Regions from separate parts of the Robertmurraya sp. DFI.2.37 genome, predicted to be linked through region 3. Evidence: riboswitches for the same ligand, from Rfam matches in the RefSeq annotation. Region 3 holds a riboswitch; each other region holds the start of a gene.
What was found. Region 3 has a riboswitch for S-adenosylmethionine ahead of PZE06_RS22515 (methionine ABC transporter ATP-binding protein). Riboswitches for the same ligand answer to the same signal wherever they lie in the genome.
Positions count from the first base shown of each region.

Region 1: another riboswitch for S-adenosylmethionine. It lies ahead of metK (methionine adenosyltransferase); the one in region 3 lies ahead of PZE06_RS22515 (methionine ABC transporter ATP-binding protein).
Region 2: another riboswitch for S-adenosylmethionine. It lies ahead of PZE06_RS18305 (LLM class flavin-dependent oxidoreductase); the one in region 3 lies ahead of PZE06_RS22515 (methionine ABC transporter ATP-binding protein).
Region 4: another riboswitch for S-adenosylmethionine. It lies ahead of PZE06_RS13255 (methionine ABC transporter ATP-binding protein); the one in region 3 lies ahead of PZE06_RS22515 (methionine ABC transporter ATP-binding protein).

Region 1 covers NZ_JARGEJ010000026.1:37,771-42,062, reverse strand. Annotated here, with positions in the region: gene PZE06_RS14645 (DUF3169 family protein) at 1-393, shown strand, start outside; gene PZE06_RS14640 (hypothetical protein) at 543-1,028, shown strand; gene metK (methionine adenosyltransferase) at 1,135-2,337, opposite strand; SAM riboswitch class I at 2,728-2,870, opposite strand; gene PZE06_RS14630 (thiol-disulfide oxidoreductase DCC family protein) at 2,970-3,353, opposite strand; gene pckA (phosphoenolpyruvate carboxykinase (ATP)) at 3,567-4,292, shown strand, end outside.
Region 2 covers NZ_JARGEJ010000041.1:9,711-14,002, reverse strand. Annotated here, with positions in the region: gene PZE06_RS18315 (aminopeptidase) at 1-477, shown strand, start outside; gene PZE06_RS18310 (GNAT family N-acetyltransferase) at 640-1,173, opposite strand; SAM riboswitch class I at 1,507-1,610, shown strand; gene PZE06_RS18305 (LLM class flavin-dependent oxidoreductase) at 1,717-2,766, shown strand; gene PZE06_RS18300 (ATP-grasp domain-containing protein) at 2,782-3,729, shown strand; gene PZE06_RS18295 (S66 family peptidase) at 4,009-4,292, shown strand, end outside.
Region 3 covers NZ_JARGEJ010000069.1:6,684-10,975, forward strand. Annotated here, with positions in the region: gene PZE06_RS22505 (MetQ/NlpA family ABC transporter substrate-binding protein) at 366-1,229, opposite strand; gene PZE06_RS22510 (methionine ABC transporter permease) at 1,241-1,909, opposite strand; gene PZE06_RS22515 (methionine ABC transporter ATP-binding protein) at 1,899-2,927, opposite strand; SAM riboswitch class I at 3,140-3,243, opposite strand; gene PZE06_RS22520 (O-acetylhomoserine aminocarboxypropyltransferase/cysteine synthase family protein) at 3,677-4,292, opposite strand, start outside.
Region 4 covers NZ_JARGEJ010000022.1:34,555-38,846, forward strand. Annotated here, with positions in the region: gene PZE06_RS13240 (MFS transporter) at 1-439, shown strand, start outside; gene PZE06_RS13245 (pyridoxal phosphate-dependent aminotransferase) at 724-1,890, opposite strand; gene PZE06_RS13250 (carbon-nitrogen family hydrolase) at 1,972-2,760, shown strand; SAM riboswitch class I at 2,887-2,995, shown strand; gene PZE06_RS13255 (methionine ABC transporter ATP-binding protein) at 3,286-4,292, shown strand, end outside; gene PZE06_RS13260 (methionine ABC transporter permease) at 4,289-4,292, shown strand, end outside.

The sequences.
Region 1 (4,292 bases), on a different contig from region 3:
CTTATTGGCTTTTTACTACTTCGAGAGACAGCACCAAGTGTGCCTTTTTGGAGCTTTGCTTTAATGATTATTTCTGTTTTTAATTTTTTTCCTAATCCTCAGCTTATGAAGATCACAAATCCAAACTTTCAATTCCCTAATCCGCAGTCCAATCATTATAATCAAGAAGTAATTGACCAATTTGATGACGGTGAAAAATATGTCATCTTAAAAAGCTTGCTTAAAGTATATTCATTTTTAATTTGGGGCCTTGTTATTTTAGCATCCGGTCTCATGTACTATTCTATTTTTAGCGGAAACTCTCAATTAATAAGTATAATCGGCATCGGCATTTTACTCATTCTTATACAAATAAGCTACACGACTAGCCTAAAGCCAAATAAACTGAAATAATTTTGGAAAGCATCCTCAAAGAAATCATCATGAAAATCCAATACAAAATATGGAAACAATGATACACTTAGATTATGTAGATTCACGCTGTAAACAAAACTACTTGGTCAACTACCGGGTAAGATTTGCTTAAAAAAGGAGGAGCTTGATTGTATTTATATCATATGACTATTCAAAATGAGTTCGGAGAAAATATAAGTTCGGAAAAGGTTTTAAAAGAAGGATTAACGCATCGAACCGCAACAAGATGGTATTCAAGGGGTGCTAATTTCTTTCCAGAATTAACGGAGCGTTGCAGACCAACGAATTTACCAAAATGGATTGATTTTAAAGTAGCCTTCGGTGCAGATTTGGAGCCATATGAAAAACCGTATTATCGTTTTCCTATGTTTAGTGATAAGATCTTAGTTTTTAACTTCGATATATCAAGCGAATTATTTGCTTATCTTGAGGATAAATATGATGGGGGTAACGGGGCCCTTGTTGAGGGATTACCATCAAAGGAGGAGTTAATGAAACAGTATTGGAAAAGTATGATGACTCTGTCTGACTATTTAAAGCACAAACCTTTTAATAAGCCTGAACTTTATATTTTTGAACAGGTTCCTGCAAAATTAATTGACTATATTGAGTAATATCAGCTTTAAACTTTGACAGAGTGATAATAAAACTGCAGACAATCTTGAATATCGAGTTTGTCTGCAGTCTGATAGGAACTAAAGAGAATTCTGCCCCCTCTTTTTAACCCTTTAATGCCTGCTCACGCAAAGCATCAGCTTTATCCGTACGCTCCCACGGAAGGTCGATGTCTGTACGACCAAAATGCCCGTAAGCAGCTGTTTGCTTGTAAATCGGACGGCGTAAATCCAACATCTTAATGATGCCAGCAGGACGTAAATCGAAGTTATGGCGAACTACTTCGACTAAAATATTTTCGTCTACTTTCCCTGTTCCAAATGTATCGACAGCGATAGACACTGGTTGTGCGACACCAATCGCATAAGCTAGCTGTACTTCTACCTTATCAGCTAGCCCCGCAGCAACGATATTTTTCGCTACGTAACGGGCAGCATAGGCTGCAGAGCGATCCACTTTTGTCGGATCTTTACCAGAGAATGCACCGCCGCCATGACGAGCATAACCACCATAAGTATCTACAATAATTTTACGACCTGTTAAGCCTGCATCCCCTTGAGGACCCCCGATGACAAATCGTCCAGTAGGATTGATAAAATACTTTGTATTCTCATCAATTAATTCACTAGGAACAACCGGACTGATCACATGCTCTTTAATATTGCGCTGAATTTGTTCAAGGGTAATTTCAGGGTGATGCTGTGTTGAAATGACAATGGTATCAATGCGGACCGGCTTGTTGTTTTTATCATATTCAACGGTCACTTGTGTTTTTCCATCCGGTCGAAGATAAGGAAGAATCTCTTCTTTCCGAACTTCTGTTAGACGGCGAGATAATTTATGCGCAAGTGAAATCGGAAGCGGCATAAGTTCCTTTGTTTCATTACAAGCAAACCCAAACATTAATCCTTGGTCACCTGCACCAATTGCTTCAATTTCTTCATCCGTCATACTGCCTTCACGTGCTTCCAAAGCTTGATCAACACCCATAGCAATATCGGGGGATTGTTCATCAATCGAAGTTAATACTGCACAAGTTTCAGAATCGAATCCGTATTTGGCTCGATTATATCCAATCTCTTTGATCGTTTCACGGACAATCTTTGGAATATCTACATATGTAGAAGTAGTAATTTCTCCTGCCACTAAAACAAGTCCTGTATTGACAGAAGTTTCAGCAGCAACACGAGCATTAGCATCTTTTGCTAAGATCGCATCCAATATTGCGTCAGAAATTTGGTCACAAATTTTATCTGGGTGACCTTCAGTAACTGACTCAGAAGTAAACAAACGCGCGTTTCTTGACATCTGACTTCCTCCTCATCTATAAGTACGAGGGCTTTCCCCCACGCTGATACGGAACTCATTCCCTATGTAGTATGAAATAAACATGGAGTTTTTATGATGATTTTCAAGAATTCATAAAAAGGGTTGAAGAACTCATTTCATATTATGTTGAGAACAAATAATCGTTCTGCCATCTTGAAACTCATTCAATTGTTTACAATATTGAAAAGTACAAGGTGCCTTCACCACAAATCTAATGCAGCTTATCTTTCTAAGGAGCTCTCCTTGCTGCCCATCACCGGCAAACTTAAAGAACTCTTAGTTTTGTTAGATGATAAACCACTTGCACTAAACACAAAAAAACCTTTCCTAAGAAGAGGAAAGGAGTATGTAAACAATTCTCGCCTTTCACTCTTATCGTTCAAGGACTTTATCCTTGCTTCAGGTTAGCACCATTGCTATCAAAGCTTTCAAGGATTCCAACAGAATCTTGAACTTAATAACCGGTTGCTGGGTTTCATAGGGCCTGTCCCTCCACCTACTCGGGATAAGAGAGTATCCGTTCAAGTGTAGATCATAACGAACGAGTGCATATGTGTCAACAGCTATGGAATAATTCTTTTAATTTTTTCATTTTCATGGCGAAAGATTCACTATAAGGAGCAACTTCCATCATCACATTTTTGCTTGAAAAATAAATGCCGATTTCGGGCAATCCACCTGTAAATAGGATCTCCTATGAAATGCAGAAAAGGCAAATATAATATACTTGCAAAGATAAATGTATAAGGGCTAATGAGCAAAATTCTTCTTACAGCTTTATATCCCTTAAGCACCCGTTGATTTGGAAGAAGAATATGAAGCTCACTTCTTAATTCCTTTGCTGTAAATCTAGCATCCTTTTGAACTTCCTCAAACTCTTGTAAAGAAAGCCAAGTAACTTTTTTAAATAAATCTATTTTTTGTAATATAGTCTTTGTTCTCAAGCATAACGCACAATTTCCATCATATAATGCCACAATTTCCAACTTTCCCATTCCCTTCCTGTTAAAGAATGAATATATTATGATCATCGTATTGCTAAAAGAACTCTAGTAATTTTCCTTAACCATTGAAACTTTTTGGATATTCAGTGGCATTTTCCACGAATTAGTATAGACTAATGAGATAAATGTGTTATACTAATCGTATTATGATATCGCTTTCGAGAAATACATTTTTAAACTATATTGAAAGAAGGTATTCATCAAATGAATTCAGTTAGCCTTACTAATGAACTAAATGAATTGCTACAACAAAATAATGTTCATATCCAGCTATCTGTTCCCCAATTAGTCGAAAAAGTTTTGCGACGAAATGAAGGAGTTCTTACCTCTACTGGAGCAATATGTGCTACTACTGGAACCTATACTGGACGTTCCCCTAAAGATAAATACATCGTGGAAGAACGTTCTTCAAAAGATAAAATTGACTGGGGCCCGATCAACCAGGCGATTTCCGAAGATACGTTTGACTCCCTTTACACAAAGGTGCTTAATTACTTAAAAAAGAAAGATGAAGTATTTGTTTTTAAAGGCTTTGCTGGTGCCGATAAAAATTCACAGCTTCCGATTCAAGTAATTAATGAATATGCTTGGCATAATCTATTTGCCCATCAATTATTTATTCGACCAACGAAAGATGAACTAGACAACCATCAGGCTCAATTCACTGTCATTTCTGCTCCAGATTTCAAAGCCGATCCGACTGTTGACGGAACAAAGTCTGAAACCTTTATTATTATATCATTTGAGCGTAAAACTGTATTAATTGGTGGAACAGAATATGCAGGTGAAATCAAAAAGTCGATCTTTTCCATTATGAATTACTTACTTCCTGAAAACGGCATTTTACCCATGCATTGTTCTGCCAATGTGGGGCAAGAAGGAGACGTCGCCTTATTTTTTGGCCTCTCTGGTACGGGTAAAACAACATTA
Region 2 (4,292 bases), on a different contig from region 3:
ACTTTCTCTATTAAAGGAAGGAAAGGAATTAGAAGTACAGGGGTTTTTAAGGAAAAAGGAGAATCGGGGAATGTGCCGTCAGGGGAAAGTTATATAGCACCGATCGAAGACTCTGCAAATGGCAGCTTGCTAATCGATGGTTCGATCAGTAACATAGGAATCCTTGATGAACCGGTTATGTTAAAAATTGAAGCAGGTAGATTGGTTCACGCTACGGGTGAAAAAGGGCAAAAATTATTGGAATTATTAGGTGACGGAGCCGGTAGGACGATCGCTGAATTTGGAATCGGTACCAATAAAAAAGCGAGGTTAACAGGTAACGTTTTAGAAGATGAAAAAGTATTTGGAACTGTACATATTGCATTCGGAAGCAATAAATCCTTTGGTGGTAGAACAGAAGCTGGTGTACATATCGACTGCGTCATGAAAGAGCCGATTGTATGGATTGATGCGGAGAAAATATTATCTTCGCTTTAGTTTCATTTGTATTATCCCTTTTCAAAGAAGTGTTTTTTTACCGAGTGATTATTCAGTTGTAACGCTCTTTATTATGCTAAAAAAGGGTGGGCAACCATTCAGTGAATGATGAATGTATGATAGGCGAAAAAAGAAGAGTGGTGTAAACCACTCTTCCGAATGTTATTTGTCTGAAGCTAATTTGGAATAAAGCTTGAGGTTAATAAATTGCCCTTTCGACTTCTCTGCTTCTCTTAATGTTCCTTCATAATTAAACCCAAGTCTCTCAATTAGTTTTATGGAATTTCTGTTTTCAGGTTCAATTTTGGCTTCGATTCGATTTATGTTTAAATCGTTGAAGGCATAATGAATGAGAGAAGTCATGGCTTCCGCAGCGTAACCTTTCCCCCAATATTTCCTCCTCAGATCATAGCCAATTTCCGCTTTAGCATTGTCATAGTCGATAGCATTGAAGCCGCAAGTGCCTATTATTTCCTCTGATGCTAATTCGATGATTGAATAGCGAATCGCTTCATTATTTTGTGAGAGTGTATCAAATAATTGAATCATTTCTTCAACTTGTTTCATGCTTGTAAAGCGATCAATATTCATATATTTCGTTACTTCAGGATCAGACCAAATTTCAAAAAGTTGAGCTTTGTCTAAAACATTCATTTTTCTTAAAAATAAGCGTGGTGATTTAAGTTCTGTAATCAATATTTTACCTCCAGAATATGTTTTATGGGGATGAATATTGATATCTGCGCATAGTTCAGTCCCTTCATTCTTTAGTATTTTTAGTATAACATACAAGTTTTTTAGAAATCGCTTGTAAAATATAGCCCTTCTCTTTCGCAGTTAGAATGATGACAAAATATTTAGAGTTTCGAAAAATTTAATTGACAATTGGTTAAATTTAAACTATTATCACCTTAGTTTAGTTTATTTCACGTTGCTGCTTTTTAGTTAAAAGCAATGCTTCTGACAACATGTATTGAATATTTGCAACATTTTTATCTTTTTATACAACATTATCAAATCATATTTTTCTTCTTATCAAGAGAGGTGGAGGGACTGGCCCTTTGAAGCCTCGGCAACAGGTTCTGCGGAATACTGTGCTAATTCCAACAAGCGTTGTGCTTGAAAGATGAGAAGGGAGTTAAAAGCTCTCTTCTAAGAAGGAGAGCTTTTTATGTATGAACAATTCCAACTTAATAAATGGGAAAACTATCTAATTAGAATGGCAGGGAGAGAGTAGAAATGAAATATGGGTTTTGGTTACCGATGTTTGGCGGTTGGTTGCGTAATGTTGAAGATGAAAAGATGCCAGCAACCTTTGATTATGCGAAGGAGGTTGTGCAATCGGCTGAAAAATGGGGGTATTCGACTACTTTAATCGCAGAATTATATTTAAATGATATTAAAGGACCGGAACATGCCTCTCTAGAAGCCTGGTCCACTGCAGCTGGACTCGCAGCGGTGACCGATAAAATTGAGATCATGACGGCGATACGCCCTGGCTTTCACAATCCTGCCGTAGCTGCAAAAATGGCGGCAAATATTGATCGTATTAGTAACGGTCGTTTTACTCTTAATGTGGTTTCAGCATGGTGGGAAGAAGAAGCACGTCAATATGGTGGGGTTTTTACAGAGCATGATGAGCGTTATGCACGGACGGAAGAATTTATCGACGTTTTAAAAGGATTGTGGAAGGAAGAAACGTTCCATTATTCTGGTCAATTCTACAACCTAAGTGGCACGAAGCTTGCTCCAAAGCCTGTGCAAAAACCTAATCCAATTCTCTATGCAGGCGGGGAAAGCGAAAAGGGGAAACAAACCATTGCAGAAAAATGTGATGCTTATGTAATGCATGGTGGAACAGTTGAAGAAATTGAGGCAAAAATAACCGATATGAAGGTACGGCGTGAGCAAACGAGTAATGCTCCATTCAGCTCCTTTGGAATGGCTGCCTATGTAATTTGTCGAGATACAGAGAAAGAGGCTTTGGCTGAGCTTGAAAAAATCACGAACGTGAAAGACTCTAGCGCTTATGCTGGCTTTAAAGACTTTACGACTAAATCACAATTAGAGCAAGAAATTCAATTACAGGATTACTCGGTTTCTAATCGCGGGCTTCGACCAAACCTTGTAGGAACACCAGCGCAAATTGCAGAGCGCATTTTAAAGTATGAAGAAGTAGGGTTAGATTTATTATTATTACAGTTTTCTCCTCAACTTGAGGAAATGGAGCGATTTTCAAGGCAGGTAATGCCATTAGTCGAACAAAAACGGAGTTTAATAAAAAGCTAGAGAGGAGCGATAAGAATGAGTAAGGTATATGTCATCCATGAGAATCGTGAGTGGACAGTCCATTTAACTAGAAGGTTAGAGGAATTAGGTGTTCCATATGAAGAATGGCATTTAGATGAAGGGATGTTGGATTTATCAACAGAGCCACCAGAAGGAATTTTCTACAGCAGAATGAGTGCTTCTTCTCATACACGTGATCATCGTTTTGCAGCCGAATTTTCCGGGCAAGTATTGGCCTGGCTTGAAGCACATGACCGTACCGTTATAAATGGGCCGAATGCTTTAAGGTTGGAAGTGAGTAAGGTCTTACAATACTTAGAATTAAACAAGTCTGGAGTAAAAACTCCAAAAACGATTGCTGCCGTTGGCAAGGAAAATATCATAAAGGCAGCTCAAAACTTTGCCGGACAATCGTTTATTACGAAGCACAACCGTGCCGGTAAAGGGTTAGGCGTTCAATTGTTTCATAGCATAGAGGCTTTAAAGGCTTATGTGGAAGGAGCGGCTTTTGAAGAACCGGTTGATGGTATTACTTTAATACAAGAATATATTTACTCTCCTGAAAGCTATATTACTCGTTGCGAGTTCGTAGGAGGAAAATTTGTTTATGCTGTTAAGGTAGACACTTCGGAAGGGTTTGAACTTTGCCCGGCAGATGCATGCCAAATTGGAGATTTGTACTGCCCAGTAGGAGAAGAAGTAGAAGAGAAGCCTAAGTTTCAAATTATTGATCATTTTGAAGACGAAATCATAGAAAAATATAAAGAAGTTCTAGTAAGAAATAACATTCAAGTGGCGGGAATAGAATTTATCAGAGCTGCTGACGGAACAATTTATACGTATGATATTAATACCAATACAAACTATAATTCTGATGCAGAAGCGAAAGCTGGAAAATATGGAATGTTTGAATTGGCTTTATTCCTAAAGAAGACATTAGAAGAAAAGTGCGTACTAGTATAACAAAAAGGCAACGGGTGGTGTACCGTTTTTTCACCACAGTTGAAACATACGTAAAAAGGAGTGACTTCTCCCATTATCATCATGGGATTGTAGAAATTTTATTGCAGTCTTTCCTAAATAAATGGGATTAAATACAAACGTATTAGTAATTATCCCTTTTAAAGGTGAAATCATTAGTCACAAATTCTAATAAGGGTTTGTGGCTTTTTCATTATATAATAGTGTTGTCGAAGGTGAAAAAGTCATAACGATTAATGCTATTAAGAGAGGAGTTTGAGAATGTTAATAAAGCCGAAAAAATTACAGCCAGGTGATTGTGTGGCAACAGTAAGTCCTTCTTGGGGAGGAGCAGGTGAGCCACTACTTAAATGGCGTTATGAACAAGGTGTAAAAAGACTAGAAGACATTTTTGGATTAAAAGTTATTTCGATGCCAAATAGTTTAAAGGGAGAGGACTTTCTGTACGAGAATCCACAAGCGCGTGCGGAGGATTTGATGACTGCATTTACCGATAAACGGATAAAAGCAATTATTGTAAATATAGGTGGAGATGATAGTATTCG
Region 3 (4,292 bases):
TGAATTAACTGCCACATCACTGCTAAAAAGAAAGCTCTGGTATTATGAGGCGTCTGCTCTGCTAGACGTAGGTGCTGCGCCCGCTCAACTGCAAAAGAACAAAAACGCAAAGAGCCTTCGAAACAATCGGAAAGCTGATGATTGCTGCAATATGCCTTCTATATAGTTCTCCTTCGTGCTCACCGGCGCACATACGCTGCCTGTTAAACCTGCGGGTGCTAGCGTAGGTTGGAAAAATCCAATTTATCCATATTTTTTAAGTTTTCCTGCTTGCGCTAAACGCGATCGACAACAAGCAAGATTTCCAATTTCCTTGAGTGTGGACGATGAAAAACCAGTTCCAAAATGGAACTGGTTTCTCTCAATTATTCAGATACTGGAACAACTGCACCTTCATATTTTTCTAAAATAAAGTTTTGGATCTCTTCTGAACGAAGTACCTCAACAAGCTTTTTAATCGCTTCTTTATTTTCATCTCCACTGCGAACAGCAATGACGTTCACATACGGGGAATCACTTTCTTCAATTGCGATAGAATCTTCAATTGGATTTAATCCTGCATCGATTGCATAGTTAGAATTAATAAGAACAGCATCACCTTCATCGTTATTATATATTTGTGGTAGAAGTGAAGCTTCATATTCTGTATCAAATTGTAAGTTCTTCGGATTATCGACAATATCATCAATGGTTGCTGTTGTTTTTTCAACACCCTCTTTAAGAGTGATTAAACCCTCTTTTTCAAGTAGAGATAAAATACGACCATGATCTGGAACAGAGCTACTAATAATAATATGTGCCTCATCAGGTAAAGCATCTAAGCTATCATATTTCTTTGAATACACACCGATAGGTTCGATATGGATTCCACCTGCATTAACAAAATCATAGCCATGCTCTTCCATTTGTGCATTCAAATAAGGAATATGTTGGAAATAATTCGCATCTAAGTCTCCACCCGCTAATGCTTGGTTAGGAAGAACATAATCTTGGAACGTTTCGATTTGGAGTTCAATTCCTTCTTCAGCTAACATTGGCTTCGCTTCTTCTAAAATTTCAGCATGTGGAACATTTGATGCTCCCACAACAAGCGTAGTTGTTTCTTCAGTTTCAGTTGCAGATCCTTCTCCATCCGCATTACCGTCATCTGCAGTATCATTATTCGTGCTCCCGCATGCAGCTAAAAATAAAATTAGTGCAAAAGATGCAATAGTTAACCATTTTTTCATAATAAACACTCCTATCGTTTATCTAATTTATTTGTTATGAAATCTCCAATAAATTGGATGATAAATACAATGATTAAAATAATAATCGTTGCCATTAATGTAACATCACTTCTAGAACGTTGGAATCCTTCTAAGTAAGCAAGGTTTCCTAGTCCACCAGCTCCGATAACTCCAGCCATTGCTGTATAGCCAACTAGAGCAATCGCAGTCACCGTAATACCAGAAACGAGCGCAGGCATTGATTCAGGCAGCAGCACCTTCCAAATAATCGTGCTCGTTTTAGCTCCCATCGATCGTGCCGCTTCAATAACTCCTTTATCAATTTCTCTTAAGCCAATTTCAACCATTCTTGCGTAAAAGGGTGCCGCTCCAACAATTAATGCTGGTAATGCTGCGTTTTCCCCAATCATTGTTCCAAGTAAGAACTTCGTAAATGGGATAAGGAGAACAATCAAAATAATAAAAGGAATCGATCTAAACACATTAACAAACGCACTTATAATTTTATTCACAAAAGCATTTTCCCAAATATTCCCCTTGGCTGTTAAAAAAAGTAATAAACCTAGTATAATACCGATAATAAAGGTTGCGACTACTGAAATTCCCGTCATATACAGCGTTTCTTCTGTTGCTTCCCACATTTTATCCCATTTCACATTTGGAAAGAGCTCATTTATCATGTTTTATCACCTCTACTCCAACCTGCTGGGACTTAATAAAATCAACCGCTTTTGAAATTTCTGAACCATCTCCGTCAATATGGATGAACAATGTGCCATATGAGCCGTTTTGCGTTTGCGAAATCTTTCCTTGCAAAATATTAACGGTCACTTCGAAATTACGAATAAGATTTGTAATTAGCGGCTGTTCTGCAGATTCTCCAACAAACCCTAATTGGATGACCGTACCTTGAGGGTAACGCTCAAGTAAATGCTCAATCGTTTCTTTCGTTTCTTCTGGTTCCGTCACCTGCGATACAAATCGCTTGGTAATTTTTTGCTGTGGATTTTTAAATACTTCTAATACTTTCCCGGTCTCAACCACTTTTCCATCTTCCATAACAGCCACCCGGTGACAAATCTTGCGAATAACATGCATTTCATGAGTAATAAGAACAATCGTTAAACCTAAGCGTTTATTAATATCGACCAAAAGCTCTAAAATAGAATCTGTTGTTTGTGGATCGAGTGCAGAAGTCGCTTCATCACAAAGCAGCACTTTAGGATTGTTCGCCAATGCCCGTGCAATTCCCACCCTTTGCTTTTGACCACCACTTAGCTGCGAAGGATAGGCATCCTCTCGACCTTCAAGGCCAACAAGCTTAATCAGTTCATCCACCCGTTTAAGTCTGACGTTTTTGGGAATACCGGCAATTTCCAATGGGAAAGCAATATTCTCACGAACTGTCCTAGACCAAAGTAAGTTAAAATGCTGGAAAATCATACTGATTTCTTGACGAGCTTTGCGCAGTTCTTGGCCTTTAATTTGCGACACTTGTTTATCAGCAACAGTGACAGAGCCTGCCGTTGGAATTTCCAAGCCGTTAAGCATTCTTATTAGTGTACTTTTACCTGCACCGCTGTAACCAATTACACCAAAGATTTCACCTGCATTTATATGGATGCTGACATCATCAACAGCTACAACTTTTCCTTTGAGAGAAGAGTACACTTTTTTCACATTTTGTATGGAAATCAAATATTATTCACCTACTTTTAAATCCTATTATTCTTATGAGATAACCAAGTTTTACAAGCAATGCCAATTATGCCATTCATAGCTTTCACTCATAAGCCTTTTTCATTCATAAGAACATGTTGCTTCAACATGGAAATAATTCTCGTCTCCAAACTACATAAAAAGGCCTTCCTGCAGACAAGCAGAAAGGCATGCGTTATAAAATGTCCTTTCTCTCATCTATCAAAGCAATGCTTTGTGTGAATTGGCACCATTTCAATCACTTGACGGTTGCCGGGCTTCATCGGGCACATCCCTCCACCTCTCTTGATAAGAGCACATTATTAAATTAAATTCCATGGTCGAATATGGGTGTTATCATATCATGGATAAACTAACATGTCAATGAAAATATGAATCACTTCAACCCAATTCACATAATTTTATTAAGCCAAAAAAGTTAGAACTTTAAGTAAGATGGAATGTAAACTCTTTCTGTATCTATATCCAAAACGAAGTCACCCTCAATTTCCTTTGAATATGGGATGACATCAAAATTATTGAGTCTGCAAAAAAGACTTGGAAAATCTCGATCATAAATAGAGTGTTTTTTTGCCTGGCGAAACATTTCCTTCAATTTCCTCTTAGTATATTTTTTACCTATAAGTAAAGCCTTCACATAAAAACCATCGATTTCAATCATCATCATGACTGGTTGCTAACCAATCGATATAGCTATTTATTTCTAACAATTACTTTCAATTTATACTTTACGCATTTGTCGTTAAAGAGCTTTGACCTGTGGCTGCTTCAATTGCTTGTTCCAAATCTTCAATTAAGTCCTCTACATTTTCAATTCCTACTGAAAGACGAATTAAATCCTCAGAAACGCCTGCTGCTTCTAACCCTGCCGAATCAAGCTGTTGATGGGTCGTGCTTGCTGGATGAATGATTAAACTTTTTGCATCTCCAACATTGGCCACATGTGCCCAAAGCTGCAAATGATTAATTAATTTTGCACCTGCTTTTCTTCCACCTGCAATTCCGAACACTGCGACTGCACCAGCCCCTTTCGGCAGGTACTTTGCGACAAGTTCTTGATCTGAATGCTCTTTATCCCCAGGATAAGAAATCCACGTTACTGCTGGATGGTTGCGCAAATACTCAATAATTTTCTTTGTATTGGCGACATGTTCTTTCATTCTCACATGCAAAGTTTCCAGTCCTAAAACAAATTGAAATGCATTTTGTGGACTTAGGGCTGGGCCCATATCTCTTAGTAACTGAACCCGTGCTTTCGTAATATAGGCAGCTGGACCAAGCGCTTCACTGTAGACAAGATTATGATAGCTTGGATCTGGTTCGATAAAACCAGGGAACTTCTTA
Region 4 (4,292 bases), on a different contig from region 3:
TCAAGTTGTGGCAGCGCCATTTACGGTCATTTTTGGGAAGTTTGGTACAAAATATGGAGATAAAAAAATGATTATGGTTGGTATCTTTATTTATATCTTCATTTGCTGCTATGCTTTCTTCTTAGATTCAGCATTAGACTTTTGGATTTTAGCGATGCTGGTTGGGACAGCGCAAGGAGGAATTCAATCATTAAGTCGTTCCTATTTTGCAAAACTAGTGCCGAAGGAATCATCAAATGAATTCTTTGGATTTTACAGTATTTTTGGAAAGTTTGCAGCGATAGCCGGTCCTGTTCTCTTGGGGGTAACGGCACAAATTACGGGTAATACAAGCTACGGTGTGTTTAGTTTAATCGTTTTATTTATCATCGGAGCTATTATTCTTACACGAGTACCTAATCCAGATGAAGTTGTGCTAGATCATGGAGTGGGAAAATAATAATGAAAGAGAAGCTGTATCAAAAAGTCATTAAAAATGATTTTTTGATATCAGCTTTTTCTTTTGTGTGCTTTTTTTGGTGTTTTTGGTTATTTTATGGTGGATATAAGGGGGATTTCCCCTTTTCGCTCAGTAACAAAGACACTGTTATTTCGCGAAAGGTTATTCGTTGAGAAAGAACAAATTTAACCTTAGTGAAGCATCGGTTTAAACGAGATCAAAAAGCAAGCGAAAGCTCGGTCATCGCTTGCTTTTTGAGATTTTTCAAGCCTTCACATTATCCACTACAAAAAAAGCTTGAGTTTGCCAATTCGACTTACTGCTTCGATAATCCGGTCTTCATCAACAAGAAATCCTACGCGTACGTAACCTTCGCCAAATTGACCAAAACCATTGCCGGGTGCCACTACAACGTCTGTTTTTTCAAGCAGAAGCTCAGCAAATTGTTCGCTTGTAAAGCCCGTTGGAACTGGTAACCATGCAAAAAAAGAGCCAGCTGGCGCCTCGACTTTCCAGCCAATTTCCTGACATGCTGCAAGCAATGCATTCCGTCGTTTCTCATAACGGGCAACCAGCTCGACTACACAAGTTTGTTCTTCTGTTAATGCTGAAACAGCAGCCTTCTGAATCGCTGGAAATAAGCTAACATAAAGATGATCCTGAATGAGGTTTAATGCTTCTATAATCTTTGCATTGCCAACTGCAAAACCAACACGCCATCCAGCCATATTATAGGTTTTCGATAATGTGTACATTTCAACTCCAATATCTTTTGCTCCTTCTGCTTGAAGAAAGCTTACTGGTTTCTTGCCGTCAAAGCCAATTGCACCATAAGCAAAATCATGAAGAATGGTTATATGGTTTTCCTTAGCAAAACGAACGGTCTCTTCAAAAAATGCCAGATCGGCTGTCGCTCCCGTTGGATTATTGGGATAATTTAAATACATCAGTTTAGCTGCCTCGACCTGTTCTTTTGCAATGGATTTAAAATCAGGCAAAAATTGATTTTCTGCTTTGAGTGGAAATAAATGATACTTTACGTTAGCAAGCACTGCCCCGGAAAGATAATCAGGATAACCAGGGTCGGGAAGAAGCATCAAATCACCTTCATTTAATAAACAAAGTGGAAGTTCAACAAGACCAGTTTTTGTACCGAAAAGAATGGCAACTTCTTGATTTGGATCGATTTCAACTCCATAGTGAGTTTGGTAGAAATGGGCAGCGGCTTCTCTTAATTCCTGTAGGCCGCGAAAGGGTGAGTATTTATGCATATTTGGATCCTCAACAGCATTTTGAAGTGCCTTAACAATATGATTTGGAGTTGGCTGGTCGGGATTACCTTGTCCTAAATTGATAATATCTCTGCCTTCTGCTATGGCTTTATTTACTTTTTTTACGAGACTAGCAAAAAATTGAACGGGTAGCATTTTTAATCTTTCGGAATATTCCATATGTTCCACCTTTAAAAAGTATTTGCGATTTTATATCAAATTCTATAATCTTTAAATAAAAATGTCTAGAGGGAGGCAATTATGAAAATTGCATGTGTACAAATGAATATCGAATTTGGTGAACCGATAAAAAACTTTGCTGCTGTTAAACATTATATAGAAGAGGCAGCAAAAAACGGAAGTGATACGATAGTTTTACCTGAGATGTGGAATACAGGTTATGCTTTAACTGAACTTAATAGAATAGCAGATGAGAATGGAGAGAGGACAAAACAGTTTTTACAGGAGCTTGCTTATCAACATCGAGTAAATATTGTTGGGGGATCTGTTGCAACAAAGCGGAGTGAGAGATTCTATAATACGATGTATGTCGTTGAAAGAGGAGGTAGCGTGACTTCTGAATATGATAAAGCTCATTTGTTCAAGCTGATGGATGAACACCTTTATATGGAGCCGGGGCAAAAGCTTAACCGATTTCAACTTGACGGCGTGGAATGCGCTGGAGTCATCTGCTATGATTTAAGATTCCCTGAATGGATCCGAACTCATGTATTACAAGGTGCTAAAGTAGTCTTTGTTCCTGCTGAATGGCCGAAAAAGAGAATTGATCATTGGCAATTATTACTCCAGGCAAGAGCAATTGAAAATCAATGCTATATTGTTGCCGTTAATCGTGTCGGAAATGATCCAGACAATGAATTTAATGGACATTCAATGATCATTGGCCCATGGGGAGAGCTCCTCGTCACGAACGAAGAGGAAGAAGGTATTTTTTACGCGGAAATAGATATGAAGGAAGTGGAAGATGTGCGGCAAAGGATTCCCGTATTTGCAGATAGACGTGAGGAATTGTATTCTCTTAAAAAATAATTTTTTTCTGAAACGGATTGATATCCGCGATGTAAGCGCATCACATAAAAATAAAGAATCAATTAACTATTGACAGATAATTTGTCCACTAGTATTATCTAAATTACATTCTAATTAAAATTTTCAAACTTATCCAGAGTGACCGAGGGACATGGCCCTATGACGTCCGGCAACCCCCTTTTTTTGGGAAGGTGCCAATTCCTGCAGAATGGTTATACATTCTGAAAGATAAGTCGAGATATAGTATTTCGATGCGTCTTTCAGTAGAAGGGCGCATTTTTTAATTGTTTACTAGATTATTCCGTGAAAGTTGCCTGATTTTAAATTGTATCTCTGCAAACGTCAGGTCGATCTGTTCGATATCTACTACGGAAGAACTGCAATCGCGGGTTCATATTTCCTTTAGGCCGTTATCTTTGTCAATGAAAGGCTGCTAGAGGAGCATTCTAAGCAGACCAGAGTAGTTTCAATCTTAATTGCTCAAAAGGAGCTTCTTACTAAGTATGTGAAAAATGGGGTTTGTGTATGATAGAAATTCAAAATCTTTCAAAGATATACAAAACAAAAAAGGGCGAAGTTAATGGTGTTGATAATGTCTCACTATCCATTGAAAAAGGTGAGATTTATGGGATTGTCGGCTATTCTGGTGCTGGCAAAAGCTCATTGCTCCGCTGCATTAATTTACTTGAGCGTCCAACGACTGGACACTTAACTGTCGATGGAGTAGACCTAACTGTGCTACGTGGTGAAGCATTAAGATTAGCTCGATTAAAAATTGGGATGATCTTTCAACATTTCTATTTAATTAGTCAGAAAACAGTCTATGAAAATATTGCTTTTGCCTTAAAGGCAGCAAAGGTACCTGCTAAGGAAAGAACTGATAGAGTGGAGAAGCTTCTTGAAATGGTTGGTCTTTCCGAGAAACGGGATGTTTACCCTTCACAGTTAAGTGGTGGGCAAAAGCAAAGAGTAGCAATTGCAAGAGCATTAGCCAACAACCCAAAAGTGCTACTTTGCGATGAAGCAACATCTGCTCTTGATCCAACAACTACAAAATCAATATTGAATTTGCTTAAGAAAATCAATCAAGAATTAAAGATCACCATTGTCTTAATCACACATGAAATGAATGTAGTGAAAGAAATTTGTAATCGAATGGCCATTATGCAGGAAGGAAGAGTTGTTGAAGAAGGGGCTGTATACAATATTTTTGCCAGTCCGAAAACAGAGCTTGCCAAGGAATTTATTGCAAGCGTGGTGTCTTATGATATTCCTGAAACCATTGCTAATAGCTGTGAAGGTCCGATCGTAAAAGTAACGTTCCGTGGAAAGGTTGCAGGGGAAGGTGTTATTTCAGATACATTACAACAATATCAAGTTAAGGGGAATTTTTTGCATGGTTCTATTGAGTATATTCAAGATTTACCGCTTGGCATTTTTGTAATGGAATTAAAGGGTGAAAGAGAAGAAATTAAACAGGCGCTAAAATATATTGAAGAGCGTGATGCAGAGGTGGAGGTGTTGCGAGATGG